One region of the Nonomuraea sp. NPDC050328 genome, then DNA from elsewhere that is predicted to be linked to it. Evidence: riboswitches for the same ligand, from Rfam matches in the RefSeq annotation. Region 1 holds a riboswitch; each other region holds the start of a gene.
What was found. A riboswitch is a leader RNA that binds a small molecule or an ion and turns the genes downstream of it on or off. The one in region 1 is predicted to bind cyclic di-AMP.
Positions count from the first base shown of each region.

Region 1 (9,320 bases):
CACCCGTGAGGACGAATTCCTGGTCGAGCTGGCGGAGGAGACCGCCAGGGTCGCGGGACGCAGCGCGAGCATGCAGATCTCGGCCGATCAGGGACGCTTTCTCACCACGATCACCCAGCTCGTCGACCCGTACGTGGCCGTCGAGGTGGGGACCTTCACCGGGTACTCGTCGATCTGCATCGCGCGCGGGCTCGGCCGCGGCCACCTGCACTGTTACGACGTCAGCGAGGAGTGGACGGCGATCGCCCGCCGGTACTGGGAGCACGCGGGGGTGACGGACAAGATCGAGCTGACCGTCGGCCCGGCGCTGGAGACGCTGCGCGACCTGAAGGGCCCGGTGGGCCTGGCGTTCATCGACGCCGACAAGGGCAACTACCCGGGCTACTACGAGTTGCTGATGGAGCGGATGGACACGGGCGGGGTGATCCTGGCCGACAACACGTTGTGGAGCGGCCGGGTGGCCGACCCGGCCAACTCCGACCCGGCCACTGAGGAGATCCGGCAGTTCAACGACCTGGTGATGAACGACCCGCGGGTGACGAGCGTCATCCTCCCGATCCGGGACGGAGTGACGCTCATCCGCAAGCGTTAGCCAGGCCCGCCGGGGTCACCGCGCGAAGGCGAGCGCGGTGGCCGTGGCGATGGCCGACACGAGCACGACCACCACGATCACGGTGGCCAGCGGGTTGCGCCGCCGCAGCGGCTCGGCGGGCGGCGGCAGCGGGCGGCGCACCGGCTGGGCCACCACCGTGGGCGTGGGCTTCGGCGTGGGCGTCGGGCTGCTCTTCCGGACCAGCGGCACCGGCCGCGGCCGGTACGGCGGAGCGACCCGGACCCTCGGCGGCGGGACGGGCGCAGGAGTCGGCTCGACCGCGGGCGGCGGGGTCGGCGTAGGCACGGGAGGTGGCGGCGGCTTCGGCTGAGCAGGCGTCGGCTTCACCGGAGTCGGCTTCGCGGGCGTCGGCTTCACCGGAGGCGGAGGCTTCACCGGAGGCGGCGGCTCAACCGGAGGCGAAGGCGTCGGTTTCACCGGCGGCTGCTGCCCCGGACACCCGAGGGCGACCTTGACGTGCACCAGCACCTTGACGTCGAGGCAGAGCGAGATCACCCCGACCTCCACCTCCGCCTCGACCAGCGGCGACCCGCCACCGCCGTCGCCGTCGCCGTCGGTCGGCGGGGTGTCCGCCAGCGCCCCCGAGGCGGTCACGGAGGCGGCGAGCAGGAGGGCGAGCAGGGCGAGGACCACCCGCATGGTCAGGCGCTCCACGAGATGCGCTGCAGCTCGGCCAGCAGGCTGGTGAAGGCGTCGGGCCCGACCGCGAGCGCCCCGGCGAAGACGCGCGAGATGTCGATGGTCAGGAAGATGCCCATCCCGAGCAGCGCGCCCATCAGCCCGAGCGGCACCAGCGTCATGCCGCGCGGCCGCGCCCCGGACAGCAGCGGCAGCACGACGACGGCCAGCCCGGTCATGATGGTGACCACGAGCAGACCGGAGGGCGGCGAGGCGGCGGCGTCCATGGCCCGCTGCCGGCGCGCGGAGGAGATCTCGCTGATGTGCTGGAGCACGGCGGTGCGGGCCTCTTCGGCGTCGTCGCCCTCGACCTCCAGCGCGGTGGCGTTGCGGCGGAGCGTCTCCAGCCGCGACCAGCCCTCGGGGCTGAGCTGCCCCTCGGCCATGAGCGGCCATTCGGCGTCGCGCACGAACATGGTGTAGTCGCGCAGCCCGGCCTGGATGCCCGCGCCGGTGGTGTCGGGCAGGGCGGCGGCCGACCAGGAGGCCTCGGCGATCGCCTGCGTCTCGGCGTAGGTGTTGAGCCGCGCGGCGTCGGCGGTGGTCCAGGGGACGACGATGGCGATGGCGAAGGCGATCAGGAAGAGCGCCGAGATCATCGAGCCGGAGTGGCCGGCGGTCGGGCCGCCGGGGTCGCCGTCGTCACTCGCCGCCCGCAGGCGGCGGATCAGGAGGCTGGAGATCACGACTACGGCGATCGCGCTCGCTGCGGCGATGACGTATCCGGGCATGCACGCCTCCCTCGGCTTGACCTCGGCCTGACTCTCAGGCCGATAACCGTGGGGAATCTTATCATTACGATGAGTAGTCATTACAGGGGCTTGAAGCGGCTGGCTACGCTCGATTCATGGACGGCGAGCTGCTGGCGGCGGCGCGGGCGGGTGATGAGGCGGCATTCGGGCGTTTGGTCGCCCCCTACCGGCGTGAGCTGGCCGCGCACTGCTACCGGATGCTGGGCTCGCCCCACGACGCCGAGGACGCGGTGCAGGAGGTCCTGCTCAGCGCGTGGCGCGGGCTGGCCGGGTTCGAGGGGCGCAGTTCGGTTCGCACGTGGCTCTACCGGATCGCCACCCACGCCTGCCTGCGCCTGGCGTCGAAGCGACCCCGGCGGCTGCTGTCCCCTGACCACGGGCCGCCGCGTCAGGACGTGCACGACCTGGGCGAGGTCGTGCCGGGGCCGGTGTGGCTGGAGCCGTGGCCGGACCCGGCGGCCGGGCCGGAGGAGAGCTACCTGCTGCGGGAGGGGGTCGAGCTGGCCTTCGTGGCGGCGTTGCAGCACCTGCCGCCGTTCCAGCGGGCGGTGCTGGTCCTGCGGGAGGTGCTGGAGTACCCGGCGGCCGAGGTGGCGGGGTTGCTCGGGAGCACGACGGCGGCGGTGAACAGTTCGCTCCAGCGGGCCAGGAGGAGCGTCGGGGAGCGGGTGCCGGAGCGGGGCGAGGTGGAGGTTCCCGGCCAGGGTGAGGTGCTGAAGGCGTTCGTCCGGGCTTGGGAGCGCGGGGATGTGGACGGGCTGGTGGAGTTGCTGACCGACGATGTGCGGTTCATCATGCCGCCGTTGCCCGCCTGGTTCGAGGGGCGGGAGACGGTGGGGCGGTTCCTGGCCGAGCGGGTGTTCGCGAGCCGGTGGCGGGTGGTGCCGGTTTCCGTCAACGGCGGGTGGGGGATGGCGTTCTACCAGGAGGGGGAGGTGGCTGCGGTCGGTGTGTTGCGGGTTCGTTCAGGGTCATCGGCCGCCGCACGGGTTCCCGCCGCATCGGTCGGGGAGATCGTCACCTGGCTGGATCCTCGGGTGCTCGGCAGCTTTCCCGTGCCGCGAAAGTTTTCCGCGTCCGAGCGATGAGTCAGGCGCCTCCGGTGTCTCTGCCCGGGCAGGACCACCTGGAGAGGAATCACCATGCGCAAGCTGATCGTCGTCGCCATCGTCTCTTTGGACGGCCGGATGGAGTGCCCCGGCCGTGACGTCCTGGCGATGCCCATGGACCACGCCTTCGACTCCCACAACCTGGAGCGCCTGCGCGGCACGGACGTGCTGCTGTTCGGGCGCGAGACCTTCGAGGGCTTCGTGGGCTTCTGGCCGGCGATGACCGACCCGGCGCACGCCGCCGAGGTGCTGCCCGGTGAGCCGGAGCAGCAGCGGGTCCACGTCGAGATCGCCCGGATCAACGCCGGCGTCCGCAAGATCGTGTTCTCCGACAGCCTGCGCCCGGAGGAGACCGAGCCCTGGCGGTCGAGCACGCAGGTCGTGGCGCGGAAGGCGGCACACGGGACGGTCGCCGAGCTGAAGCGGGAGGGCGGCGGCGACATCACCGTGTTCGGCAGCTTCACCGTCTGGAACGACCTGCTCGAAGCGGGCCTGGTCGACGAGGTGCATGTGATGGTGGGGCCGGTCCTGCTGGGCGCCGGGACGCCCGCCTTCCAGGTCTCGGAGACCGTACGGCTGCGCCTGCTCGGCGTCCGGACCTGGGCCGACTCGGGGAACGTGGTGCTGCTGCGGTACGCGACGGAGCCCCCGGTGGAGCCCCGCCGTACCGGTCAGTGAGCTCAAGCGATCTTGTGGACCCAGCTGTGGTGGTCGGGACGCGTGCCGTACTGGATGCCCAGCAGCTCCTCACGCACCCGCATGGTCACCTCGCCGGGGGTCCCGTCACCCACGACCCAAGCCCGGTCGGCGCCCTTGACGGTGCCGACCGGGGTGACCACGGCGGCGGTGCCGCAGGCGAAGACCTCGGTCAGCTCGCCCGACTCGCACCCGGCCTGCCACTCCTCGATCGACAGCCGGCCTTCCTCGGCCTCCAGGCCCAGCTCGGCGGCGAGGTTCAAGATGGAGTCACGGGTGATGCCCGGCAGCAGCGTGCCGGTCAACGACGGGGTCATCAGCTTGTTCCCGAAGACGAAGAACAGGTTCATGCCCCCCATCTCCTCGACATAGCGGTGCTCGTTGGAGTCGAGCCACACCACCTGGTCGCAGCCCTGCTCGACGGCCTGGCGCTGGGCGACGAAGGCCGCCGCGTAGTTGCCGCCGCACTTGGCCGCGCCGGTGCCGCCGGGCGCCGCGCGGGTGTACTCGGTGGACAGCCAGACCGAGACCGGCTTGATGCCGCCGGCGAAGTAGGAGGCGGCCGGTGAGGCGATGACCATGAAGCGGTACTGCTTGGACGGGTAGTTCACGCCCAGCCCGACCTGGGTGGCGATGATGAAGGGCCGCAGGTAGAGCGAGTGGCCCTCGGTGGTCGGCACCCAGTCGCGGTCGGTCTGGACGAGCAGTTCGAGCGCCTCGACGAAGGTCTCCTCGGGCACCTCGGGCATGGCCATGCGGGCGCAGGACTTGTTGAAGCGCGCCGCGTTGGCGTACGGGCGGAAGGCCACGATGGAGCCGTTGCTCTGGCGGTAGGCCTTGAGCCCCTCGAAGAGCTCCTGCGCGTAGTGGAAGACCGAGGTCGCCGGGTCGAGCGTCAACGGCCCGTACGGCTCGAGCCGCGCGTTGTGCCAGCCGAGCTCCTCGGTGAAGTCGATCGAGATCATGTGGTCGGTGAAGTGCTGACCGAAGCCGGGCGCCGCGAGTATCTGGTCGCGCTCGGCCGCGGTGCGCGCGCGGTCGGAGAGTTGCACGTCGAAGCTGAGCGTCATGGCGGAGTCCTTCTTTCGCGAGGCGGGCTTATGTCCAGTATCTGGGATGTAGCGGCATCTATACCAAAAACGCCTGGTGGCTGCGGCCACCAGGCGTTCGTAGGGCAGGCAGGCCGGAGCGCGAAGGGCGCCCGGCCGGGTACGGCTAGGCGCCGCCGGCTACTCGTGCGGTGATGTCGTCACCGATCTCCTGGGTGCCGCGCACCCGGCCGCCGCTCCGCTCGAGGATGTCGGCGGCGACGGCCTGCTCGACGCGCTCGGCCTCGGCGGTCAGCCCGAGGTGCTCGAGGAGCATGGCGATGGAGAGGATGGTCGCGGTCGGGTCGGCCTTGCCCTGGCCGGCGATGTCGGGCGCGCTGCCGTGGACGGGCTCGAACATGCTCGGCGCGGTGCGGTCGGGGTTGACGTTGCCGCTGGCGGCCAGGCCGATGCCACCGGCGATGGCGGCGCCGATGTCGGTGATGATGTCGCCGAAGAGGTTGTCGGTGACGATCACGTCGAAGCGGCCTGGGTCGGTGACGAAGAACATCGAGGCGGCGTCGATGTGCTGGTAGTCGGTGGTGACCTCGGGGAAGTCGGCGGCGACCCGCTTGACGGTGCGGGCCCACAGGTCGCCGGCGAAGGTGAGGACGTTGGTCTTGTGGACCAGGGTGAGCTTCTTGCGGGGCCGCTCGGCGGCCTTGGCGAAGGCGTAGCGGACCACGCGCTCCACGCCGAAGGCGGTGTTGAGCGACTCCTGGGTGGCGATCTCGTGCGGGGTGCCCTTGCGCAGCACGCCGCCGGCGCCCGCGTAGAGGCTCTCGGTGCCCTCACGGACGACCACCATGTCGATGTCCTCCGGCGTGACGCCGGCCAGCGGCGTCTCGACGCCCGGGAACAACTTCACGGGCCGGAGGTTGACGTAGTGGTCGAGCTCGAAGCGGAGCTTGAGCAGCAGGTCGCGCTCCAGGACGCCCGGCGGCACGCTGGGGTCGCCGACCGCGCCGAGCAGGATCGCGTCGTAGCCGCGCAGCTCGTCGAGAGTGGCGTCGGGCAGCACTTCGCCGGTGCGGTGGTAGCGAGCGGCACCCAGGTCGTAGTGGGTGGTCTCGATCTTGACACCGGTCGCGTTGAGGACCTTCAGTCCTTCGGCGACGACTTCGGTGCCGATCCCGTCTCCGGGGATCACGGCCAGACGAATGTTGCGCGACTCCATGAGAACGTACCCTACCCCCCTGTCTCGCCCTGCGAACAACCGATCTCAAAAGGCGGACACGGCTTTTTGTCCGATTTGCGACCTTTTGACCCTTTCGTTAGAGTCCCACGAGCCTAATCCGTCACGTCCGTGACAGAGCCGGGGACCCACCTTTCTTCATGGGGCGAATCCCTTCGTGTAGGGCCGACTTCCAGGCCCGAGCCCGTCAGCTAACCCGGTCGGCCGCGTGGAAGGACCCTCCCCTGTCTCGCCTCGTTCTCGCCGCCCTCGCCCTCCCGCTGGCGCTCGCCGCCACCCCGGCCCCGGCCCACGCCTCGGCCGGCGCGGGCAGCACGCCGGAGAAGGCCGCCAGCATCACACTGGACGCCGCCCAGGTCAAGGAGGTGCGCGACCGGGCCGTCAAGCCGCCCGCCTGGAAGAAGGCCCTCACCTACGCCATGTCCAAGCGGGGCGTGCCGTACGTCTGGGGCGGGACCTCCGACCGCGGCTACGACTGCTCCGGACTCATGCTCCGCGCCTACGAGAGCGCGGGCATCGAGCTGCCCCGCACCGCGGCCCAGCAGTACTCCGCCTTCGGCAGGAAGATCTCCTGGAAGGAGCTCAAGCCGGGCGACATGGTCTTCTTCTCCGGCCTCGGGCACGTGGGCATGATCAGCCGCCCCGGGTACATGGTGCACGCCCCGCACTCCGGTGACGTGGTCAAGGAGGAGCGGCTCAGCGGCTGGCGGCGCGGCGCCTTCGTCGGCGCGGTCCGGCCCGACCCCAAGGGCGTCGCGCTCTGGGCGGCCCTGCTGAAGCAGAAGGCCAAGCCCGCCGAGACGATGCCTACCGCGAGCCTCTGAGCTCGAAGATCAACTCCCAGGCCCGGGCCTTGGCGTGGGCGACCGCGCCCAGCAGCACCCCGCTGTCGCCCAGCGCGCTGGCCACCACCTGGGGCCGCAGAGGCCCCAGCTCGGCGATCCGCCGCTGGATGGAGCGCCCGAGCAGGTCGAGGTTGTGCCCGACGCCGCCGGTGAGCACGATCACCTCCGGGTCGAGCACGGCCGCCACCGCGACCAGCAGCCCGCCGATCCGCCGGCCCTCGCCGTCGACCACCGACAACGCGACCGGGTCGCCCCCTGCCGCGGCGGCGAAGACCTCGCGGGCGCTGTCCAGCCGCAGCCCGGCGGCCTGGGCGGCGCGCACCACGCCGGGCGCGGCGGCGACCGTCTCGGTGGCGCCGCGCTCCAGGGTCTCGTCGCCCTCGGGCGCCTCGGCGGCCGGCAGGTAGGACACCTCGCCGGCCGCTCCGCGGGCGCCGACGTAGAGCTCGCCGTTGATGACGATGCCCATCCCGACGCCGGTGCCGACCGAGACCAGCGCGAAGTTGGCCTTGCCGCGGCCCTCGCCGTACGCCATCTCGCCGACCGCGGCGAGGTTGATGTCGTTCTCGATGACCAGCTCGACGCCGAGCGCGGCGGCCAGCCGTTCGCCCAGGTCAGGACCGGGCAGGTTGGGGGCGAGGGAGAGCAGCCCGGCCGCGGGGTCGTAGACGCCCGGCGCCCCGACCACCGCGCAGGCGATCGAGGACCACTCGACCCCGGCCTCGGCGGCGGCCTGCCGGGTCAGCTCGGCCACGCAGGCGGCCAGCTCGGCGGAGGTGCGGGCGGTGTTGCGTGCGTCGGTCCGCCCGACGAAGGCGGCCCGCAGGTCGGCGACGGCCACCCGGATCCAGTCGCGCCCGATGTCGATGCCCGCCACGTGCCGGGCGGCGGCGTTGAGGTCGTAGAGCGAGCTGACCGGCCCGGGCCGGCCCAGGACCTCGCCCACCAGGTGCACGAGGCCGTCCTCCTCCAGCCCGGCCAGCACGGCGGAGACGGTCGGTTTGGACAGGCCGGTCGCCTTCGCCAGGTCCGCGCGGGCGGCGGGACCGTGGGCGGCCAGCCGATCGAGGAGCTGCCGCTCGTTCAGCACGCGGAGCAGCCGCGGATTCCCCAGCACAGCGGAAGTCTAGCCAACGCGTTGATAGTAAATTACCTTTCTTACCAAATAGGAGAGGAGGGGCGATGCACCGCACAGCCGCCCTGGGAGCACTCTGCTTAGCCGCCGCCCTGCTGACCGCCTGCGGGTCCGGTACGGCAGGCCAGAACAGCGAGGCCGGCAAGACCAGCAAGATCGCGCTGTTCCTGCCGGAGTCCAAGACCACCCGGTACGAAGCCTTCGACCGCCCGCTGTTCGAGGCCAAGGTCAAGCAGCTCTGCCCCGACTGCGAGCTCCTGTACGGCAACGCCGACCAGGACGCCGCCAAGCAGCAACAGCAGGTCGAAGCCGCCCTGGCGCAGGGCGCGAACGTGATCGTCCTGGACGCCGTGGACGCCGGCGCGGTCGCGCCCCTGGTCAACCAGGCCAAGCAGCGCAAGGTCCCGGTGATCGCCTACGACCGGCTGATCTCCGGCATCGACTACGCCTACTACGTCTCCTTCAACAACGTCCGCGTCGGCGAGATGCAGGGCCAGGCGCTGCTGGAGGCGATGACCGCCAAGGGCGTGGCCGGCCAGGGCGAGATCGTGATGATCCACGGCTCCCCCACCGACCCCAGCTCGGCCGACTACAAGAAGGGCGCCAAGAGCGTCCTGGAGGGCAAGGTCAAGGTCGGGCGGGAGTTCGACACCCCCGACTGGAGCCCCGACAAGGCGCAGCAGCAGATGGAGCAGGCCATCACCGCCCTGGGCAAGGACCGGATCGTCGGCGTGCTGAGCGCCAACGACGGCATGGCGGGCGGCGCCATCGCGGCCATGAAGCGCGCCGGGTACCAGACCCTGCCGCCGATCACCGGACAGGACGCCGAGCTCGCCGCCGTGCAGCGCATCCTCACCGGCGAGCAGTACATGACCATCTACCTGGACATCCGGGCCGAGGCGGAGAAGTCGGCGGAGCTGGCCGTGGCCCTGGCCAAGGGCACCCCGGTCCAGGCCCCGGCCAAGGTGCACAACGGGACCGCCGACATCCCGGCCTTCCTGCTCGACCCCATCGCGGTCACCGCGGACAAGGTCAAGGACACGATCGTCAAGGACGGGTTCTACACCGTCGAGCAGATCTGCACGGCCGAGGTCAAGGCCGCCTGCGCGAAGGCGGGCCTGCAGCAGTGATCTCCGCCACCGGGATCACCAAGCGCTACGGCGCGGTCCAGGCGCTCTCGGGGGCGAGCCTGGACCTGCGCCCCGGCGA
Region 1 is NZ_JBITIW010000006.1:260,180-269,499, reverse strand. It holds gene ACIBG7_RS23880 (O-methyltransferase) at 1-592, shown strand, start outside; gene ACIBG7_RS23875 (hypothetical protein) at 608-1,267, opposite strand; gene ACIBG7_RS23870 (hypothetical protein) at 1,255-2,022, opposite strand; gene ACIBG7_RS23865 (RNA polymerase subunit sigma-70) at 2,139-3,131, shown strand; gene ACIBG7_RS23860 (dihydrofolate reductase family protein) at 3,186-3,830, shown strand; gene ACIBG7_RS23855 (branched-chain amino acid aminotransferase) at 3,833-4,918, opposite strand; gene ACIBG7_RS23850 (3-isopropylmalate dehydrogenase) at 5,064-6,113, opposite strand; cyclic di-AMP (ydaO/yuaA leader) riboswitch at 6,214-6,352, shown strand; gene ACIBG7_RS23845 (C40 family peptidase) at 6,497-6,955, shown strand; gene ACIBG7_RS23840 (ROK family protein) at 6,939-8,093, opposite strand; gene ACIBG7_RS23835 (sugar ABC transporter substrate-binding protein) at 8,159-9,241, shown strand; gene ACIBG7_RS23830 (ATP-binding cassette domain-containing protein) at 9,238-9,320, shown strand, end outside.

Region 2 (9,320 bases), on a different contig from region 1:
CGCGCCGGTTTCCCGGTGCCCGGCGGCTTCCTCGACGACGCGGTGCGGACCATCACCGGCGACCGCACGGTCCGGCACCTGGCCGCCTGGCACTCCGCGACGCTGCCCGACCCCGAACGCTGGCCGCGGCTGCGCCGCTCGCTGGCCAAGGCCATCCTCGACTCGGCCACGCCCGAGCGTGACGACCGGCTCTTCCCCGGCGGCATCGAGCAGTTCACCACCGGCGGGCTCAACGTGGCGCACGGCGCGGCCGGCGTGCTGCACGCGCTCGCCGTCACCGGCGCGGGCCGCTTCCCCGAGTACGAGCGGTGGCTGGCCGAGCGGGCCGTCCGCCCCGGCCAGCGGCTCGGCTTCTACGACGGCCTGCACGGCATCGCGCACGTGCTGGCCGGCTTCGGCGACCACGCCCGCGCGCTCGACCTGGTGGCGACGGCCTGCCGCGAACGCTGGGAGGACCTCGGCCTGGGCCTGCACTCGGGCCTGTCCGGGATCGGGCTCAACCTGCTGCACCTGGCCGAGGTCACCGGCGTGGCCGACCTGCACACCCGCGCCCTCAAGGTGGTGGACGTGGTCGCCTCCCGGCTGGAGCGGGAGAACTTCCCCGGCCCCGGCCTGCTGCACGGCGCCACCGGACCGGCGTTGCTGCTGCTCCGGGCCGGCGAGTACGACCTGGCCGAACGCGCGCTCCGGCTCGACCTGGCCCGTTGCCGCGGCCTCGCCACCCCGCCCGGTCTCGGCTGCGGCGCCGCCGGGACGGCGTGGGTGCTGGAGGAGTTCCTGACCCACCGGCCCGGCGTCGAGCTCGAAGCCGCCCGGACCGTCCTCGACCGGGCCGCCCGGCCGGCCTTCTCCCTGCTGCCCGGCCTGTTCAACGGCCGGGCCGGCACGCTCGCCTACCTGGCCCGGCGGCCGGACGACCCCGGCGTGGAGGAGCAGCTCCAGGGCCTCGGCTGGCACGCGGTGCGCTACCGCGCCGACCTGGCCTTCCCCGGCGAAGGGCTGACCCGGCTGTCCATGGACCTGGCGACCGGCAGCGCCGGGGTCCTCCTGGCCGTCGGCGCCGCCCTGCACGACGAGCGCGTCAGCCTCCCGCTGATGCTCTCGCCACCGTCACCCCAGACTCATGGGGACACCGCGATCCACTGAGGTGTCCCCAGCAGAATCCGGGTCCCGGGAGAGCGGCGCGGTTCTCCCGGGGCTCGGTCCCACCGTCGCTGGTGGAGGTCATGGCCATCGTGGGGGAGGTCGTGGTCGCCGCCAGTGCCGAAGAGGTCCTCGGCGCCGGCCCGGCCCCCCGTGCCACCCCGGCGCCGAGGACCCCCGAACGGGTTCGCCCGTGGCGGGCTCAGAGCCAGCCGGAGTCGCTGGCGATCCGGACCGCGTCGAGCCGGTTGCGGGCCCCGGTCTTGCACATGATGCGCGACAGGTGGTTCCTGACCGTGCCGACCGACAGGAACAGCGCGTCGGCGATCTCGATCGATCGCGCGCCCCGGGCGGCGATGCGCAACACGTCGAGCTCGCGTCTGGTCAACGGGTTGTCGGCGGACTCCAGCGCGGCGATGGCCAGGTCGGGCTCGACCGCCCGCCGCCCGGCCACCACCTGGCGGATGCCCTCGGCGAGCCGCTCGGGGGCGACGTCGAGGCTGAGGAAGCCCGCGGCGCGGGCCGCGAACGCTCGCCGTACCAGACCGGGGTTGGGGTGGGCGGCCAGGATGAGCGCCCGGCACCAGGGCGCCTTCTCGTACAGCCGCTCGACGGCGGCCAGGCCGTCGACGCCGGGCAGATCCAGATCGATCACGGCCGCGTCGGGGTGGAGGGCCAGCGCGGTCGGCACCACGTCCTCGCCGGTGCCGACGTCGGCCACGACCTGCAGGTCCAGTTCCGCTTCGAGCGAGGCGACCAGGCCCCGCCGCACCAGCGGAAGGTGCTCGGCGACCAGGATCCGGATCAACGTGCTCCCCACATGTCCCAGGGTGATCGTGCGACTGCGCACTGTCAACGAAGTCTGTCGAGTCGGCAAAGGGTGCGCAAGCGGTTCAGTCATGGCGACTTCGACTAGTCTGAGGGCCAACGGGAGGGTGTGCATGGACTTGTTGATCTTCCTGGCGGGGATTGTCATCGTCCTCGTCGGGCTCATGGTGTCGATCGGGCTGCACGAGATCGGGCACCTGCTCCCCGCCAAGCTCTTCGGCGTGAAGGTCACCCAGTACATGGTCGGCTTCGGGCCGACGCTGTGGTCGAAGCGGCGTGGCGAGACGGAGTACGGGATCAAGTGGCTGCCGTTCGGCGGCTACATCCGCATGATCGGCATGCTCCCGCCCCGCCCGGGCGACGACCCCGCCAAGCTCCGGCGCAGCTCCACCGGGCCGTTCCAGGCCCTCGTCGAGCAGGCCCGCGACCTGGCCCAGGAGGAGGTGCGGCCGGGCGACGAGGACCGCGTGTTCTACCGCAAGAAGTGGTGGCAGAAGGTCGTCATCATGTCCGGCGGCCCGCTGACCAACATCGTGCTGGCCTTCATCCTCTTCGGCGTGATCTTCATGGGCTTCGGCGTCGCCACCGCCAAGCCGGTGGTGGCCGAGATGCCGCAGTGCGTCATCCCGACCGCCGAGCTCACGAAGAACCCCAACCGCCAGTGCACCCCGGCCGACGCCAAGACCCCCGCGATCCTGGCCGGCCTGCAGCCCGGCGACAGGATCGTCGCCTTCAACGGCCGCCCGATCAGCGCCTGGGAGGAGATCCAGGGCAACATCAGGAGCGCCGGAGCCGCCCAGGTCACCCTCGGCATCGAGCGGGCCGGGCAGCGCCAGGACCTCAAGGTCAACCTGATCGCCCAGGAGATGCCCAAGCTCGACGACGCCAAGAAGACCGAGGTCGTCGGCTACCTGGGCGTCAAGCCGCAGGCGGTCGTCGAGCGGCAGAGCATCGGCTACACCGTCAGCGAGATGGGCGGCATGATCGCCCGCGTCGGCGAGTCGCTGGTCAACCTGCCCAACCGCATGGTCGGCGTCTGGCACGCGGCCTTCTCCGGCGAGGAGCGCGACCCCAACGGGCCGATCGGCGTGGTCGGCATCGGCCGCATCGGCGGCGAGATCGCCACCCTCGACACCCCGATCGAGAACAAGCTGCTCTTCTACGTCAACCTGATCGCCATGTTCAACCTGGCGGTCGGCATGTTCAACCTGATCCCGCTGCTCCCGCTGGACGGCGGCCACATCGCGGGCGGCCTGTGGGAGGGGCTCAAGCGCGGCTTCGCGAGGATCACGCGCCGGCCCGAGCCCGCCCACGTCGACGTGGCCAAGGTCCTGCCGCTGACCTACGCCCTGGCGTTCCTGATGATGTTCATGGCCGGTCTGCTGGTCTACGCCGACCTGGTCAACCCGGTCCGCCTGGCGGGCTGAGGCTACTCGCCGGTGGCCCCGTCGATCCGCTCGCGCAGCAGGTCGGCGTGGCCGTTGTGGCGGGCGTACTCCTCGATCATGTGCACCACGATCCAGCGCACGGTGAACCGGTCGCCGTCGTGGGCGACCACGTCGTCGAGGGCGCGCTCGGCGAGGATCTTCCTGGACCGGGCGATCTCCTCCTGCCAGGCGGCGAAGGCCGCCTCGTAGGTGTCGGAGGCGGCCTCGTGGAAGGCGGCGTCCCGGTCGTCCTCGCGCCAGTGCCGGGCCCGGGCGTCCTCGCCGGCGATCACCCGCCGGAACCAGCCGCGCTCCACGTCGGCCAGGTGCCGCAGCAGGCCCAGGAGGGACATGGAGGAGGGCTCGACGGCGGGGGTGGCGAGTTGCTCGTCGGTCAGGCCGGAGCACTTCCAGGCCAGGGTCTCGCGCTGGTAGTCGAGGAAACCGGTCAGGGTCTCGGCTTCGGGGGCGACATGGGGAGGCTCAGTACGTTGCATAGTCCCCCATTTGTACCGGTTTGCAGGGGGGAATGCTGTACCGGTTTGCAGGGGGCGATGCGCCCGGGCCTCCGCGCCAGATGCCCGGGCGCACCACGTCTCAGAGCATCGAGATGTGCACGTGGTCGTAGTGGTTGGCGGTGATGCTGCCACGGTCGGACATGGCCCGCCAGCCCGAACCCTGGTTGATCCGCTGCTTCCAGATCACGTACTTGACGCCCAGCTTGTCCATGTTCTTGATCGCCCACGCGGCGACCTGGTCGCCGAGCGCGTTGCCGGCGTTGGAGGGCATGGCGCCGCCGCTGCTCATCATGAAGTCGCAGGCCCGGCCGAGCGGGTGCTCGCCGCTGTCGTCCACGCGGTAGCAGCCGACGGTGTACTGCAGGTTGAAGTTCTTCTGGATCTCCGCCCGCATCAGCCGCGTGCGCGGGGTGATGTTGTCCGACCCGCTGGGCAGCTCGGGCGCGAAGGAGCCGTCGGAGCGGCGGCCCGTGCCGTACGGGACGAGCTCCACGAGCTTCTTCTTGATGTCGGAGATGAGCTTCTCCGCCTCGTCGCGCTGGGCGGCGAGCTCGGTGCTCTCCTTCTTGATCGTGACCGCCAGCGTCGAGGCCTGGTCGGCGGCGAGCTTCTTGGCGTCCCGCGTGGCCTGCACGCCCTGGATGGCCGCCTGCTGCTGGTCGGTCACCGCGTCGAAGACGGCGGCGCCGACGGCGTCGGTCGGCATGAAGGGCGGCAGCGAGCCGTTGTTCTGGTACTGGATCTCGGCGAGCTGGGTGATGAGCTTCTCGGCCTCGGCGAGCTGCGCCTCGGCCTGGGCCAGCCGGGCCTTGGCCGCCTTCTCCGCACTCTGGGCCTTGCCCAGCGAGACGCGCTTGGCGTTGTAGGCCTCGATGAGCTTGTCGGCCTTCTTGTTCAGCTTCACCAGCTCGGCGCGGAGCTCCGGCTCGGTGGGCTTGGGCGCGGCGACGGCGGGGAACGTGCCGAAGGTGAGTGCGACCGCGGTGAGAATCCCCGCGGTGACCATCGCGGACTTGGCCGCCACGAACCTTCCTCTCCTTCTGCCGGCCGGGTTAGCTGACGGGTTCGGGCAGGAGATGCCCTACCACCGAAGTGGATTCACCCCAGGGTGCGATGGGTCCCCGGCTCCCGGGCGACGCGCCCGGGATTAGGCGTGCGACGGCTGTGACAGCCGTTGCGAGAGGGATACTAACGGTAAAACCAAGGTAACGCGACTCCAAGCCGAGATCGCTTAGTGATCTACCTGTGATCGAAGCAGTCGGGCCGCCTCCTCCGGCGGTACGTCGTTGACGAACGCGCCCATCCCCGACTCCGATCCGGCCAGGTACTTCAGCTTGCCGGGCGCCCGCCGGACCGAGAACAGCTCCAGGTGCAGGTAGGCCAGTTCGCGGCCCTGCCGTACCGGCGCCTGGTGCCAGCCCGCGATGTACGGCATGCGCAACCCGAACAGCCCGTCGAAGGCCCGCAGCACCGAGGTGTAGAGCGGCGCGAACGCCGCCCGCTCCTCGGCCGTGAGCGCCGGCAGGTCCGGCACCTGGCGATGCGGGTACAGGTGCACCTCGAACGGCCACCGCGCCGCGGCCGGCACGAAGGCGGTCCACAACTCGTTGGCGGCGACCACCCGGGGCCCGGCCTGCTCGGCGGCCAGCACGTCGGCGAAGAGCGTGGGCCGCTTGGCCGCGGCGGCCAGGTGCAGCCGGGTGCGCGGCGTGACGTACGGGTAGCCGTAGATCTGCCCGTGCGGGTGGGGGAGGGTGATGCCGATCTCCTCGCCGCGGTTCTCGAAGCAGAAGACCTGCTCGACGCCCTCGATCGTGGACAGCTCGGCGGTGCGGTCGGCCCAGGCCTCCATGACCAGCTCGACCTGCTCGTCGCTGAGCTGGGAGAAGCTGGAGTCGTGCTCGGAGGTGAAGCAGACCACCTCGCAGCGGCCCACGCCGGGTCGCACCTCGCTCAGGCCGCCGACCTGGGGGTAGTCGCCGAGGTTGGTGGAGAAGGAGGGGAAGCGGTTCTCGAAGACCACCACGTCGTACTCGCTCGCCGGGATCTCGGAGGCGCGTGCCGCGGTCGACGGGCACAGCGGGCACTCGTCGGCGGGCGGCAGGAAGGTGCGGCTCTGGCGGTGGCCGGCGATGGCCACCCACTCCTCGGTGAGCGGGTCGTAGCGCAGCTCGGAGGCGAGCGGGCGGGGATCGAGGCGGCGGCGGTCGATCGCGGACCGGTCGGCGTCGTCGCGCCGGTCGTAGTAGATCAGCTCCCTGCCGTCGGCCAGGTGAGTGATGGTGCGCTTCACGACGCTTCCTCCGCGATGATCAGTTCTCCGGCGCGCTCGGCCAGGTCCCGGCGCGCCTCGGCGTCCAGGCGCGCGTCGCTGATGACGACGTCGGCCTGGGACAGTTCGGCGATGGTGCTGATGCCCACCGTCTGCCACTTGGTGTGGTCGGCGGGGACGACCAGGCGCCCGGCGCACTGCACCAGCGCGCGGTTGGTCTCCGCCTCCAGCAGGTTGGGGGTGGTGAATCCGGCGCGCACGCTCATGCCGTGCACGCCCAGGAAGAGGGTGTCGACGTGCAGCGTGCGCAGCGCGGCGACGGCGACCGGGCCGACCAGGGCGTCGGAGGGGGTCCGGACGCCGCCGGTGAGCACGACCGTGCGGTCGTCGCGCTGGTTGCGGTGGAAGACCTCGGCCACCTGGATCGAGTTGGTGATCACCGTGAGGTCCGGGACCTCGATCAGGTGGTGGGCCAGCGCCCAGTTGGTGGTGCCGGCCGAGAGCGCGACGGCGGTGCCGGGCCGGACGAGACGGGCCGCGGCGCGCGCGATCGCCTCCTTCTCCGGCTGCTGGCGCGTGGTCTTGGCGGCGAAGCCGGGCTCCTCGGTGGAGCCGGGACCGCCGATGGTCGCGCCGCCGTGCACCTTCTCCAGCAGGCCGCGCTCGGCCAGGACCTCCAGGTCGCGCCGGACGGTCATGTCGGAGACGCCCAGGTCGCGCACGAGCTCGGCCACCCGGACCGCGCCGTGGCGCCGGACCCGCTCCAGAATCGTCTGCTGCCGCTGCTGTGCGAGCACGACGCCTCCTTCCAACAGATTCCACCAAATTATGACATGGCGGTGTTGGAAACTGAGCGCTTGACCTGGTCGGTGTGCCGGGAGACGGTGTGACCTACACCACATAGCCTGACATGTCGGGAGACGCCGATGGCCAAGCGCGCGCGCAAGAGCAGAGCCCGCAAGAAGAAGAAGGCGAACCACGGCAAGCGCCCAGCCTCGCGCTGAACCGGTGGGGACCCCGGCGGGGTCCCCCCGGCTCCGCTAGCGGCCCTGCGGCAGGGCGCTGAGCGCCTCGTCGATGCGTTCCTGCGGCAGCACGAAGTCGCGCATCTCGCCGGAGAGATAGCGGTCGTAGGCGGACATGTCGAAGTGCCCGTGCCCGCACAACGCGGTCAGGATGACCTTCTCCTCGCCCGTCTCCTTGCAGCGCAACGCCTCGGCGATCGCCTCGGCCAGGGCGTGCGTGGGCTCCGGCGCCGGCACGATGCCCTCGGTCCTGGCGAAACGCACACCGGCCTCGAAGCACTCGCGCTGCGACCTGGTCACCGCCTCGAAGCGGCCCAGCTCGTACAGGTGCGACAGCAGCGGCGCCATGCCGTGGTAGCGCAGCCCGCCGGCGTGGATCGGGTCGGGCACGAAGCCGTGGCCGAGCGTGTGCATCTTCAGCAGCGGGGTGAAGCCCGCGGTGTCGCCGAAGTCGTAGGCGTAGGTGCCGCGGGTGAAGGACGGGCAGGCCTCCGGCTCGACCGCGCGGAAGGTGATCTCCGGATGCTCCCGCATGAACGGGAACGCCAGCCCGGCGAAGTTGGAACCGCCCCCGGTGCAGCCGATCACCAGGTCGGGACGCTCCGGCAGTTGCTTGAGCGCCTCCTCGCCGATCACCGTCTGGTGCATCAGCACGTGGTTGAGCACGCTGCCCAGCGCGTAGCGGGTGTCCGGGTCGCCCGCGGCCACCTCGACCGCCTCGCTGATCGCGATGCCCAGGCTCCCGGTCGAGTCCGGGTCGTCGGCGAGGATCTTGCTGCCCGCGCCGGTCACGGGGGAGGGGCTGGCGTGCACCGTCGCGCCGTAGATCCGCATCAGCGAGCGGCGATACGGCTTCTGGTCATAGGAGGCGCGGACCATCCAGACCACGCATTCGACGCCGAACTGGGCGCACGCGAAGGCCAGTGCCGACCCCCACTGCCCGGCGCCCGTCTCGGTCGTCAGCCGCCGCACGCCCTCGCGGGCGTTGTAGAACGCCTGTGGCACCGCGGTGTTCGGCTTGTGCGAGCCGGCCGGGGAGCCGCCCTCGTACTTGTAGTAGATCCGTGCCGGCGTGCCCAGCGCGCGCTCCAGCCGGTGCGCCCTGATCAGCGGCGTCGGCCGCCACAGCCGGTAGACGTCGAGCACCTCCTGCGGGATCCGGACGAACCGCTCCGTGCTCACCTCCTGCGCGATGAGCTCGCCCGGGAACAGCGGTGCGAGATCCTCGGGCCCGACCGGCTGCCCGGTGCCCGGGTGCAGGGGCGGGGGAGGCGGGACGGGCAGATCGGGGACGATGTTGTACCAGTGATCTGGGGTCATCTGCCGAGTGTGCGGCGAGGGCGGCCTTACGTTCCAGCGTCACTTGCCTACGGTGGGTCAGTTTTCGGCAGACCGGCCGCGTTCGAGCGCCACCTGCCGGCGCACCTCGGGGACGACCTCCTCGGCGAACAGCCGCAGTTGCCGCTCGTCCTCCGCCTCCGGCCAGTACACGAAGGTGTCCAGCCCATGGCCCGCCGCCAGCTCGGTCAGCTCCTCGGCCCACTGGTCGGCCGGACCGTGCAGGGAACCGGTCGAGCGGTCGGTGATCAGGCCGTTGACGTTGTGGATCCGCCGGATCTCCCGCGGCTGGCGCCCGGCCTGCCGGGCGGCCTCGTCCAGGAGCGCGCTGAGCTCGGCCAGCTTGTCCGGTGTGCCCCAGGGCGAGGACGACACCCAGCCGTCCGCCTTCGCGCCGGCCAGGGCCAGCGCCTTCGGCCCGGCCACGCCCAGCCACAGCTCGATCGGGTGCGCCGGAGCCGGGCCCGGCTGGGCGCCGCGCAGGTGGTAGTGCTCGCCCTCGAAGCGCTGGTTGCGCTCGCCGCTCCAGATCCGCCTGATCACCTCGATGGCCTCTTCCAGCGCCGCGCGGGCCTGCCCCGGGGTACGGCGGGGCCCGCCGTAGGCGTCGATGGCGTCCCAGAACCCGCCCGCGCCCAGGCCGAGCTCGAACCGGCCGCCGCTGAGCCGGTCGAGGGTGGCCGCGGCCTTCGCCAGGACGGCCGGCTGGCGGAGCGGCAGATTCGCCACATCCGGAAAGATCCGGATCCGCTGGGTGAGTGCGGCGAGG
Region 2 is NZ_JBITIW010000007.1:13,689-23,008, reverse strand. It holds gene lanKC (class III lanthionine synthetase LanKC) at 1-1,146, shown strand, start outside; gene ACIBG7_RS25380 (response regulator transcription factor) at 1,346-1,963, opposite strand; gene ACIBG7_RS25375 (site-2 protease family protein) at 2,085-3,398, shown strand; gene ACIBG7_RS25370 (DinB family protein) at 3,401-3,895, opposite strand; gene ACIBG7_RS25365 (hypothetical protein) at 3,996-4,940, opposite strand; cyclic di-AMP (ydaO/yuaA leader) riboswitch at 4,944-5,080, opposite strand; gene galT (galactose-1-phosphate uridylyltransferase) at 5,148-6,209, opposite strand; gene ACIBG7_RS25355 (DeoR/GlpR family DNA-binding transcription regulator) at 6,206-6,985, opposite strand; gene ACIBG7_RS25350 (50S ribosomal protein bL37) at 7,115-7,192, shown strand; gene ACIBG7_RS25345 (TrpB-like pyridoxal phosphate-dependent enzyme) at 7,229-8,533, opposite strand; gene ACIBG7_RS25340 (LLM class flavin-dependent oxidoreductase) at 8,591-9,320, opposite strand, start outside.
Region 2: it holds a riboswitch for cyclic di-AMP, as region 1 does, so the genes downstream of both, ACIBG7_RS25365 (hypothetical protein) here and ACIBG7_RS23845 (C40 family peptidase) in region 1, are expected to answer to the same signal.

Region 3 (9,320 bases), on a different contig from region 1:
GCGATCCTGCTGTTCACCGTGGCGGTGCACCGGCCGTTCCGGATCTCCGGCCCGCTCATGCTGCTCAACGTGGCCACCCTGTTCCCGGCCGGCGCCTGGCGGCCGGATCCCGATCTGGGCTACTGGGGCGCGTTCTGGTTCGGCACCGGCCTGGTGCTGGTCTTCTCCGCCTGGGGCATGCTCGTGCGGGCGCGGCGCCAGCTCGTCTGGTCGTTGCGCCGCCAGGCCGAGGACTCGGCGCAGGAGGCGCGCCGGCTCGAACGCGAGCGCATCGCCCGCGAGATGCACGACGTGCTGGCCCACCGCATCTCCATCCTGAGCCTGCACGCCGGGGCGCTGGAGTTCCGGCCGGACGCCTCGCCCCGGGAGATCGCCCAGGCGGCCGGCGCCATCCGGGCCAGCGCGCACCAGGCGCTGCAAGACCTGCGCGAGGTGATCGGCGTGCTGCGGGCGGGCGGCGAGGAGGCCGCGCCCGAACGTCCCCAGCCCACTCTCGACGACATCCAGGAGCTGGTCACCGAGTGCCGGCAGGCCGGGATGCTCATCCGGCTGTCGGTCGAGGCGGGCGAGGTGCCCGAGCGGCTCGGGCGCGACTCCTACCGCATCGTCCAGGAGGCGCTCACCAACGCGCGCAAGCACGCGCCCGGCGCTCTCGTCACGGTCCGCGTATGGGGCGCGCCCGGCGAGGGGCTGAGCATCCGGGTGCGCAACCCGCAGCCGGTGCGCGCCGGCCGCTTCCCCCTGCCGGGCGCGGGCTCGGGCCTGATCGGCCTGGCCGAGCGCGTCTCGCTGCTCGGCGGGCGCCTCACGCACGGCACCGCACCCGGCGGCGACTTCGACCTGGAGGCCTGGCTACCGTGGAACGCGTGATCCGTGTCCTGATCGTCGACGACGACGCCCTGGTCCGCGCCGGGCTCTCCATGATCCTGGCGGGCGCCGGCGACATCGAGATCGTGGGCGAGGCCGCCGACGGCGCCCAGGTGCCGCCGCTGGTCTCGAGCCTGCGGCCCGACGTCGTCCTGATGGACATCCGCATGCCGCAGATCGACGGCCTGGCGGCCACCGAGACGTTGCGCGCCGCGCCGGAGCCGCCCGAGGTGGTCGTGCTCACCACCTTCCACGCCGACGCCCAGGTGCTGCGCGCGCTGCGGGCCGGGGCGGCCGGCTTCCTGCTGAAGGACATCCCGCCCGCCGACCTGGTCGCCGCGATCCGCCGGGTGGCCGCGGGCGAGCCCATCCTGTCGCCGGCGGTGACCCGCCAACTGATCACCCACGTCTCCGACGGCGCGGGACCCGACCGGCGCACCCGTGCCCGCGGCCTGCTGGAACGGCTCAGCGAGCGCGAGCGCGAGGTGGCGATCGCGGTCGGGCAGGGCAAGTCCAACGCCGAGATCGGCGGCGAGCTCTACATGAGCGTCGCCACGGTCAAGGCGCACGTCTCGCGCATCCTGACCAAGCTCGGGCTCAACAACCGGGTGCAGATCGCCCTGCTGGTCTACGACGCGGGCTAGCCCAGCATGGCCTCCAGCCGCGCCCGGTGCATGACCAGGTCGTCGGGGTCGTCCGGCATGGCCTGCTCGCCGAAGTGGATGCGGCGGTGCCAGACCCTGGCCATGATCACGCCGTGCCGAAGGGCCGCGTAGGTCTCGTAGAAGTCGAGGTCGCGCGGCTCGTAGCCGCTCGCCTGCCGGTAGGCGGCGCAGACCTGCTCCCGGGTCAGGAAATCGGGCAGCCCCGGCAGCCCGAACACCTCGGCCACGTCCTGGAAGAAGCGGTGCAGGAAGATCATCCAGCCGAGGTCGAGCTCCGGCGGGCCGCAGGCGGCCATCTCCCAGTCGAGCACGGCCACCGGCTCGAAGTCGCGGTACATCACGTTGCCGATCCGGGCGTCGCCCCAGCTCAGCACGTCAGGCCCGGGCTCGGCCGGCCAGTGGTCCTCCAGCCAGGCGAAGGCCCGCTCCAGCAGGGGGACGGGCAGCGCGCCGTGCGCCCAGTCGTAGTAGCGGCGGGTCGCCGTCACGTGCGCGCGCAGGCCGGGCGGCCCGAGGAAGTCCAGCCGGCCGGGGGACAGGGGCGCCGTGTGCAGGGCGGCCAGCAGGCCGACCGTGCGGTCCTGCAACCGCCGCAGGTCGGCCGGGTCGGCCTCCAGCAGCCAGCCCTCGAAGGTGTACGGCATGACGTCCGGCGGCACCAGGCCCTCCTCCCGCGCCATGACCAGGAACGGCACGCCCAGGTGCGCCGGATCGGGCTCGAACCACAACGGGCGCGGGGCCGGCACGTGCTCGGCGGCCAGCCGCATCACCTCGAACTGGGCGCCCAGGTCGTAGCTGGGGAAGACCGGGACCGCCTCGGGAGCCGGGGCCAGCCGGGCCACGCACCGCTGCTCGCGGCCGTCCGGGGCGAGCCTGGCGGTGAAGAAGAGCGTCTCGCTCGACAGGCCGTTGCCGGTTGGGCGCTCCAGCTCGGAGACCGCCGAGCGCTCGCCGGTCCGGCCGCGCAGCCAGGTCTGGACGCGCAGGCGCAGGTCGTCGAGGTCGCGGGTGGAGGTGCGCAACTGCTCCGGCATGGCACAGTCGTATACCCCTACCAAGCGCTTGTCCAGGTTCGGTCACGGGTGCGGCAGCCGTACCCTTGTGAAAAGAAAGACAACCTGACGGAGGCGTAAGGATGAGCTCAGCCGGCGAAGGCCTGTCTCGTCCGCTTCCCGAGCAAGTCCGGCTCAACGTCGTGGATCTGGCCGCCCAGGTGCTCGGGTCGGCGCCCGCTGCCGCCATTCCGCCGCCGCTGCGCGGCATCGCGCGCTTCGATCCGCGCAAGCGCGCCAAGCTCGGCGGCGCGCCGATCGCCGCCCAGCTCGAGAACGACAAGGAATTCCGCGAGCTGGTCGCCGAGGCCGTCGAGAAGGGCTGGCCCGAGCTCGCGGCGAGCCTGGCCGAAGGCACCGTCCCGCCCGCGGCCGACCCCGTGCTGGTGGCTGCCGCTGCCTATCTCATCCGCCCGCCCGGCTGGCCGCAGATGGTGGAGTCCGCCCGCGCCGACCTCGAACAGGTGGCCGCCGCCGCCGAGGGCAGCGCGCAGGAGCAGACCGTCGTGCGGCTGCGCGAGCAGGTCGCCGCGCTGAAGAGCGCGGCCAAGGAGGAGGCCGAGCGGCTGCGCGAGCAGCTCAAGGCGGCCCGCGCGGAGAACTCCGACCTGCGCCGCAAGCTTCACGAGTCGCGCGAGCGCGCCAAGGCCGCCGACCGGCGCGCCGAGGAGCTGGAGCAGGAGGCCCAGGAGGCCCGATCGCTGGCCGCCAGCGCGGGCAGCTCGGGCGAGGCCGAGCTGCGCCGGCTCAAGGAACGGCTCCACGACGTCGAACGGCAGCTCGAAGCCTCCCGCCGCGCCGCCCGCGAGGGCCGCAGCATCGAGGACGCGCGCATCCGCGTGCTGCTCGACGCGCTGCAGGACGCCTCGGCCGGGCTGCGCCGCGAGCTGGCGCTGCCGACCACCATCCACCGGCCGGCCGACTCGGTCACCGGCCTGGCCCCGGGCACGCCCAAGGTCGCGGCGCGGGCGCTGGCCGACGACGACCCGCAGCTCTTCGACCAGATCGTGGCGCTGCCCCAGGTCCATCTGATCATCGACGGCTACAACGTCACCAAGACCGGGTACGGCACGCTGACCCTGGCCGACCAGCGGGCCCGGCTGATGACCGGCCTGGCCGGGCTGGTCGCGCAGACCCGCATCGAGGTCACCGTGGTCTTCGACGGCGCCGAGCTCAACGCGCACGTCGCGGTCAACGCCCCGCGCGGCGTCCGGGTGCTGTTCAGCCAGCCGGGGGAGATCGCCGACGACCTCATCCGGCAGCTCGTGCGCGCCGAGCCGCCGGGCCGCGCGGTGGCCGTGGTCTCCTCCGACCGAGAGGTGGCCGAATCGGTGCGGAAGATGGGAGCCAGACCGGTTCCGTCCGCTCTGCTGTTGCGCCGGCTCGGCCGCGCCTAGCGTTTGCCGGGGCAGGATTCCCCGAAGCGTTCAGTTCACACCTGCAACTTCTGTACCATTTGCCCCAGGTGTGATCACTGGGAGGCGACGCTGTGAGGTTGGGCCGGGTACCGCTGGTCGCCGGATTGGCGGTCGGAGCGTTGCTGGTACATCCCGGCGGGGCGGTCGCCGACCCCAAGCCGACCGTCCGGCAGGCCAAGGCCCGCCTGGCGAAGCTCAACGACCAGGCCGACAAGGTCGTCGACCGCTACAACAAGGCGACCGAGGACTACAAGGCCGCCAAGAGCCGGTACGGCAAGCTGAACGAGCGCTACAAGGCCAAGCTGGCCACCGTCGCCGGGCTGCGCTCGCAGGTGGTCACCATGGCGGTCGACAGCTACCAGACCGGCACCGACCTGACCGCCGCCACGGTGGTCCTCGGCAACGACAGCCCGGCCGACACGCTCACCGGCATGGCCCTGGCCGACCAGCTCGCCGCCGAGCGCGGCCAGCGCCTGGCGCAGTTCCTCCAGGAGAACCAGGGCCTGAAGGCCCAGCGGGACGAGGCCGAGAGCGCGCTGAGCGACGCCGACGCCAAGCGGGACAAGGTCGCCGATGACCGGTCCGAGATCCTCAAGCTGATCAAGAAGCAGAAGGCCCTGCTGGTCCGGCTGGGCGCCTACAAGACCGGTGACCCCAACAGCCCGGGTCTGGTCTACAACGGCCCGGCCCGTGGCAACGCCGCCGCCGCGCTCACCTTCGCCTACGCCCAGGTCGGCAAGCCGTACCGGTACGGAGGCACGGGGCCGGACGGCTTCGACTGCTCCGGGCTGACCCAGGCCGCGTGGCGGGCGGGCGGCGTGGAGCTGCCGCGCACGACGTGGGACCAGTGGGCCTGGGGCGCCAACCGCAAGGTGGACCTCAAGGCGCTCCAGCCGGGCGACCTGGTCTTCAGCGAGGGTCTGGGGCACGTGAGCCTGTACGCGGGCGACGGCAAGATCGTGCACGCGCCGCAGACCGGTGATGTGGTCAAGGTGGTCAACCTCGCCGACTACGGCCGACCGCTGGTAGGCGCCGTCCGCCCCTAAGGTGGTGAGAAATATCACCTTATAAAGGGGCGCTTCCGTGTGGCTTCGTGACGCCGTCCTGTACCAGATCTACCCCCAGAGCTTCGCCGACGCCAACGGCGACGGCATCGGCGACCTCGCCGGCATCGAGTCGCGCCTGGACTACCTGTCCTGGCTCGGCGTCGACGCGCTCTGGCTGAGCCCGTGCTTCGCCTCGCCGATGGCCGACGCCGGCTACGACGTGCGCGACTACTTCAGCATCGACCCCCGCTACGGCACCGAGGCGGACCTGCTCTCCCTGGTGGAGAAGGCCCGCGCCAAGGGCATCCGCATCCTGCTCGACCTGGTCGCCGGGCACACCTCCGACCAGCACCCGTGGTTCCTGGCCTCCGCCGCCGACCCCGGCGACCACCGCTACATCTGGTCCGACCGTGAGGTCCCCGGCTTCGTGCCCTCACCGGGCAGCCGGCCGGGCTCCTACCGCCCCAACTTCTTCGCCTTCCAGCCGGCCCTGAACTTCGGCTACGCGCGTCAGGACGAGGCCGAGCCCTGGCGCCAGCCGGTCGACGCGGAAGGGCCCACGGTCAACCGCAGGGCGCTGCGCGAGATCATGTCCCACTGGCTGGAGCGCGGCGTGTCGGGCTTCCGGGTGGACATGGCCGCCTCGCTGGTCAAGGACGACCCCGGCCACGTGGAGACCGCCAAGCTCTGGCGCGAGCTGCGCGGCTGGCTCGACGAGGCCTTCCCGGAGGCCGTGCTGCTGTCGGAGTGGGGCGATCCCAAGGTCTCGGTGCCCGGCGGCTTCCACGCCGACTTCTTCCTGCACTTCTCCGGCCTGGCCTTCCGCTCGCTGTGGGACAACGGCGCGGTGACCACCGAGTGGGACAAGATCGACTCGCCCTACTTCGACCCGGCCGGGGCCGGCACGACCGCGCACTTCCTGGCCGAGTGGCAGGAGGCCATGGAGGTCATCGGCGCCTCCGGCCTGATCTCGCTGCCCTCCAGCAACCACGACTGGCCGCGCCTGGCCAGCGGCACGCGCGAGGGCGAGCAGCTCAGGGCCGCCTTCACCTTCCTGCTGACCTGGCCGGGCCTGCCGGCGATCTACTACGGCGACGAGATCGGCATGCGGTACGTGCCCGGCCTGCCGGACGTCGAGGGCAGCCGGCTCCTGCCCGGCTACAACCGCGCCGGCTCCCGTACCCCCATGCAGTGGGACAAGGCCGACCCGCAGATCACCTACCTGCCCGCCGACCCCGACCCGGCGCGCCCCAACGTCGCCGACCAGCGCGCCGACCCCGGCTCGCTGCTGCACACCGTCCGCGAGCTGATCGCCCTGCGCCGGGCCCATCCCGATCTCGGTACGGCGGAGCCGGTCGAAGTGCTGCACGCCGGTTACCCGTTCGTCTACCGGCGCGGGCGGTTCGTGGTCGCCGTCAACCCGGGCGCCGCGCCGGCGTCGGTCGAGCTGCCGGGTTCGCGAGGCCGGCTCGTATCCGGCGCGGCGGCGGACTGGATCCGGCTCGACGGCTTCGGTCACGCGATCTTCGAACTGGTGTGACGCATGTGACAGATGTGACTTGACGGGCATTGTGAGGAGGTCAGTGTGACGCGAATCACAAAGACATCACGAAACGGTGATGGAGCAGGGATCGCTCTTCTGACTATCGCGCGGGGAAATCCTGACTCTTGACGGTGGCTTTGCCCTCCGTTGGCGTGCGGGGTACTTTCTGGCCTCGCGGCGTTCCAGCCAGGACGCCGCGATTTCGCGAGTCGGCCGCAAGATCGCCGATCGGACAGATTGAGATCCGCTTGCCGAATCCGCGCAGCCAGGAGGCGCGGAGCCGGGGACCCAGAGTTCCAGGGGTGAATCAGCGCAGCGCGCTGTAGGGCGACCTTCCACGCCCGAATCCGTCAGCTAACCCGGTAGGCGTTCGTGGAAGTCCCGAGGAGACACCCTGTCTACCCGTCAGATCCCCCGTTTGTCATGCCTTGCCATGGGCGGAGTCGTGTTCGGCACCGCCCTCACCGGCCTCACCGCCACTCCGGCACAGGCCGTGACGAACACCCCCGCCGCCGCTCCGGTCACTTCGAGCGGTACCGCCACGGTGGTCACGACCACCGGGCGGCCTGCGAAGATCGCTTGGCCCGCCAAGGCCGCCCGGTCCGCCCGGGCCGCCAAGGCGGCCAGGCAGAAGGTGAGGGCCGCCAAGGCCGTCGCCGTCGCCAAGGCCCAGATCGGTGACCCGTACCGCTTCGGCGCCACCGGGCCCGGCTCGTTCGACTGCTCCGGCCTCGTCCAGTACGCCTGGCGCAAGGCCGGGATCAGGATCCCGCGCGTGACGCACAGCCAGTACGCGGGCATCAGGACCAAGGTGTCGTGGCGCAACCTGCGCCCCGGCGACCTGATGTTCTTCAGCGGGCGCGGGCACGTCGGCATGTACGTCGGCAAGGGCCGGATGGTCCACTCGCCTCGCACCGGCAAGACCGTGCGGGTCGAGAAGCTCAGCGGCTGGCGCAAGCGCGCCTTCGCCGGAGCGGTCCGCCCCGGCGGCTGACCTCGTGAAGGCCCCGCCCTGTTCCGGGCGGGGCCTTCGCAGGTTTCCCCCTCTGCTTCCCGGCTTTTCCGGCTGGGTGGGCGGGTGCCGCTAACCTGGCAGGATGCCGACCCGGGTGACCCGCAGAGCCGCACTGCTGCTCGCGCTCACCTGCACCGCGGCCGCCCCCCTCGACCCGCCGGCCCCCTTCCGCGGGGCCACCGCCACCCACGGCGCCGCCTCCCGCGTGCTCGCCGAGCCGGGCACGCCGGCCGGCCTCGACCTCCCCGACCTGGCCCGCCGCGCCGACACCGCCGCCACCCGCGTGGACCGCACGCTGGGCACCCGGGTCCGGCCCCTGGTCCTGGTCCCCGCCACCGACGCCGGCGCCGCCCGCCTGATCGGCGCCGCGCCCGAAGCCGTCGCCGGCCTCGCCGCCCTGGCCGACCAGGGCCGGGTGATCATCGTCCCTGGCGGCTACACCCGCCTCACCGAGACCGGCCGCGACGTCGTCCTCACCCACGAGCTCACCCACGTGGCCGCCGGAACCGGCCGCGTCCCGCCGTGGCTGCGCGAGGGCTTCGCCGACTACGTCGCCTACCGCGACTCCGGCCTGAGCGTCGAGGCCGCCGCCGCCGAGCTGCTGGCCGACATCCGGGCGGGACGCCTGCCGTACCGGCTGCCGGAGGGTTTCGGGCCGCCCCGGCAGGCTCAGGCCTACCAGGAGGCGTGGCTCGCCTGCCGGCTCATCGCCGCCGAGTACGGCGAGGCGCGGCTCGTGCGGCTCTACCGGGACGCCGCGCAGGGCAAGCTTGATCTGACGCCGTTCGGCGACTTCACCGCGAGATGGCGCGCCCATCTCAAGCACCTGGGGAGAGGCGATGACGGAGCGGGGGCTTGAGGGAGAGGTTCAAGGAGAGGTTCAGGGAGAGGCGATGGCCGAGGGGGAGCGCGGTGCGCCGAGGCCGGGGCTGCTGCGCAGGCAGGCGGGCATCGCGCTGGCCGTACTGGGCACGGCGATCGTGGCCGTGGTCGCGTTCACCACGCCCTGGGACCCGCTGCCGCTGCGGGTGCAGCCCGATCCGGCCCGTGACTTCACCCCGGCCGAGATCGCCCGCGCCCAGGCGTTCGACGCGGCGCTCAGCGCGCCCGCCTACCTGTCGCTCGGCCTCACCGTGCTCTTCGCCGGGATCCTCATCGCCACGCCCTTCGGCGCCCGCGTCCTGGCCCGGCTGCGCGGGCCGTGGTGGCTGCGGGTGCTGCTGGGCGTGCTCGTGCTCACCCTGCTGGTCGAGGCGCTGCGCTGGCCGCTGGGGATGTGGTACGAGGTACGGCTGCGCGAGTTCGGGCTGTCCACGCAGGACTGGGGCTCGTGGAGCGCCGACCGGCTCAAGAACATCGCCGTCCGCGTCGCCATCCTCGGCGTGATGATCGTCGTGCTGGCGGCGCTGGCGCGACGGCTCAAGCGCTGGTGGATCCCGGCCGCCGCCGGTGCCTTCGCCTTCACCCTCGCCGCCTCCTTCGTCTACCCGATCGTCTTCGAGCCCCTCTTCAACGACTTCCGCTCGATGCCTCCCGGCCAGCTCCGCACCGACCTGCTCGCCATGGCCCAGCGCGACGGCGTGCCCGTCGACGACGTGCTGATCGCCGACGCCTCCCGGCGCACCACCGCGCTCAACGCCTACGTCTCCGGCTTCGGCGCCACCCGCCGCATCGTCGTGTACGACACGCTGCTCAAGGCGCCCGCCGACGAGGT
Region 3 is NZ_JBITIW010000002.1:690,190-699,509, forward strand. It holds gene ACIBG7_RS09375 (histidine kinase) at 1-870, shown strand, start outside; gene ACIBG7_RS09380 (response regulator transcription factor) at 867-1,511, shown strand; gene ACIBG7_RS09385 (phosphotransferase family protein) at 1,508-2,566, opposite strand; gene ACIBG7_RS09390 (NYN domain-containing protein) at 2,668-3,981, shown strand; gene ACIBG7_RS09395 (NlpC/P60 family protein) at 4,074-5,048, shown strand; gene ACIBG7_RS09400 (alpha-amylase family glycosyl hydrolase) at 5,086-6,588, shown strand; cyclic di-AMP (ydaO/yuaA leader) riboswitch at 6,831-6,975, shown strand; gene ACIBG7_RS09405 (C40 family peptidase) at 7,025-7,585, shown strand; gene ACIBG7_RS09410 (hypothetical protein) at 7,689-8,465, shown strand; gene ACIBG7_RS09415 (M48 family metallopeptidase) at 8,500-9,320, shown strand, end outside.
Region 3: it holds a riboswitch for cyclic di-AMP, as region 1 does, so the genes downstream of both, ACIBG7_RS09405 (C40 family peptidase) here and ACIBG7_RS23845 (C40 family peptidase) in region 1, are expected to answer to the same signal.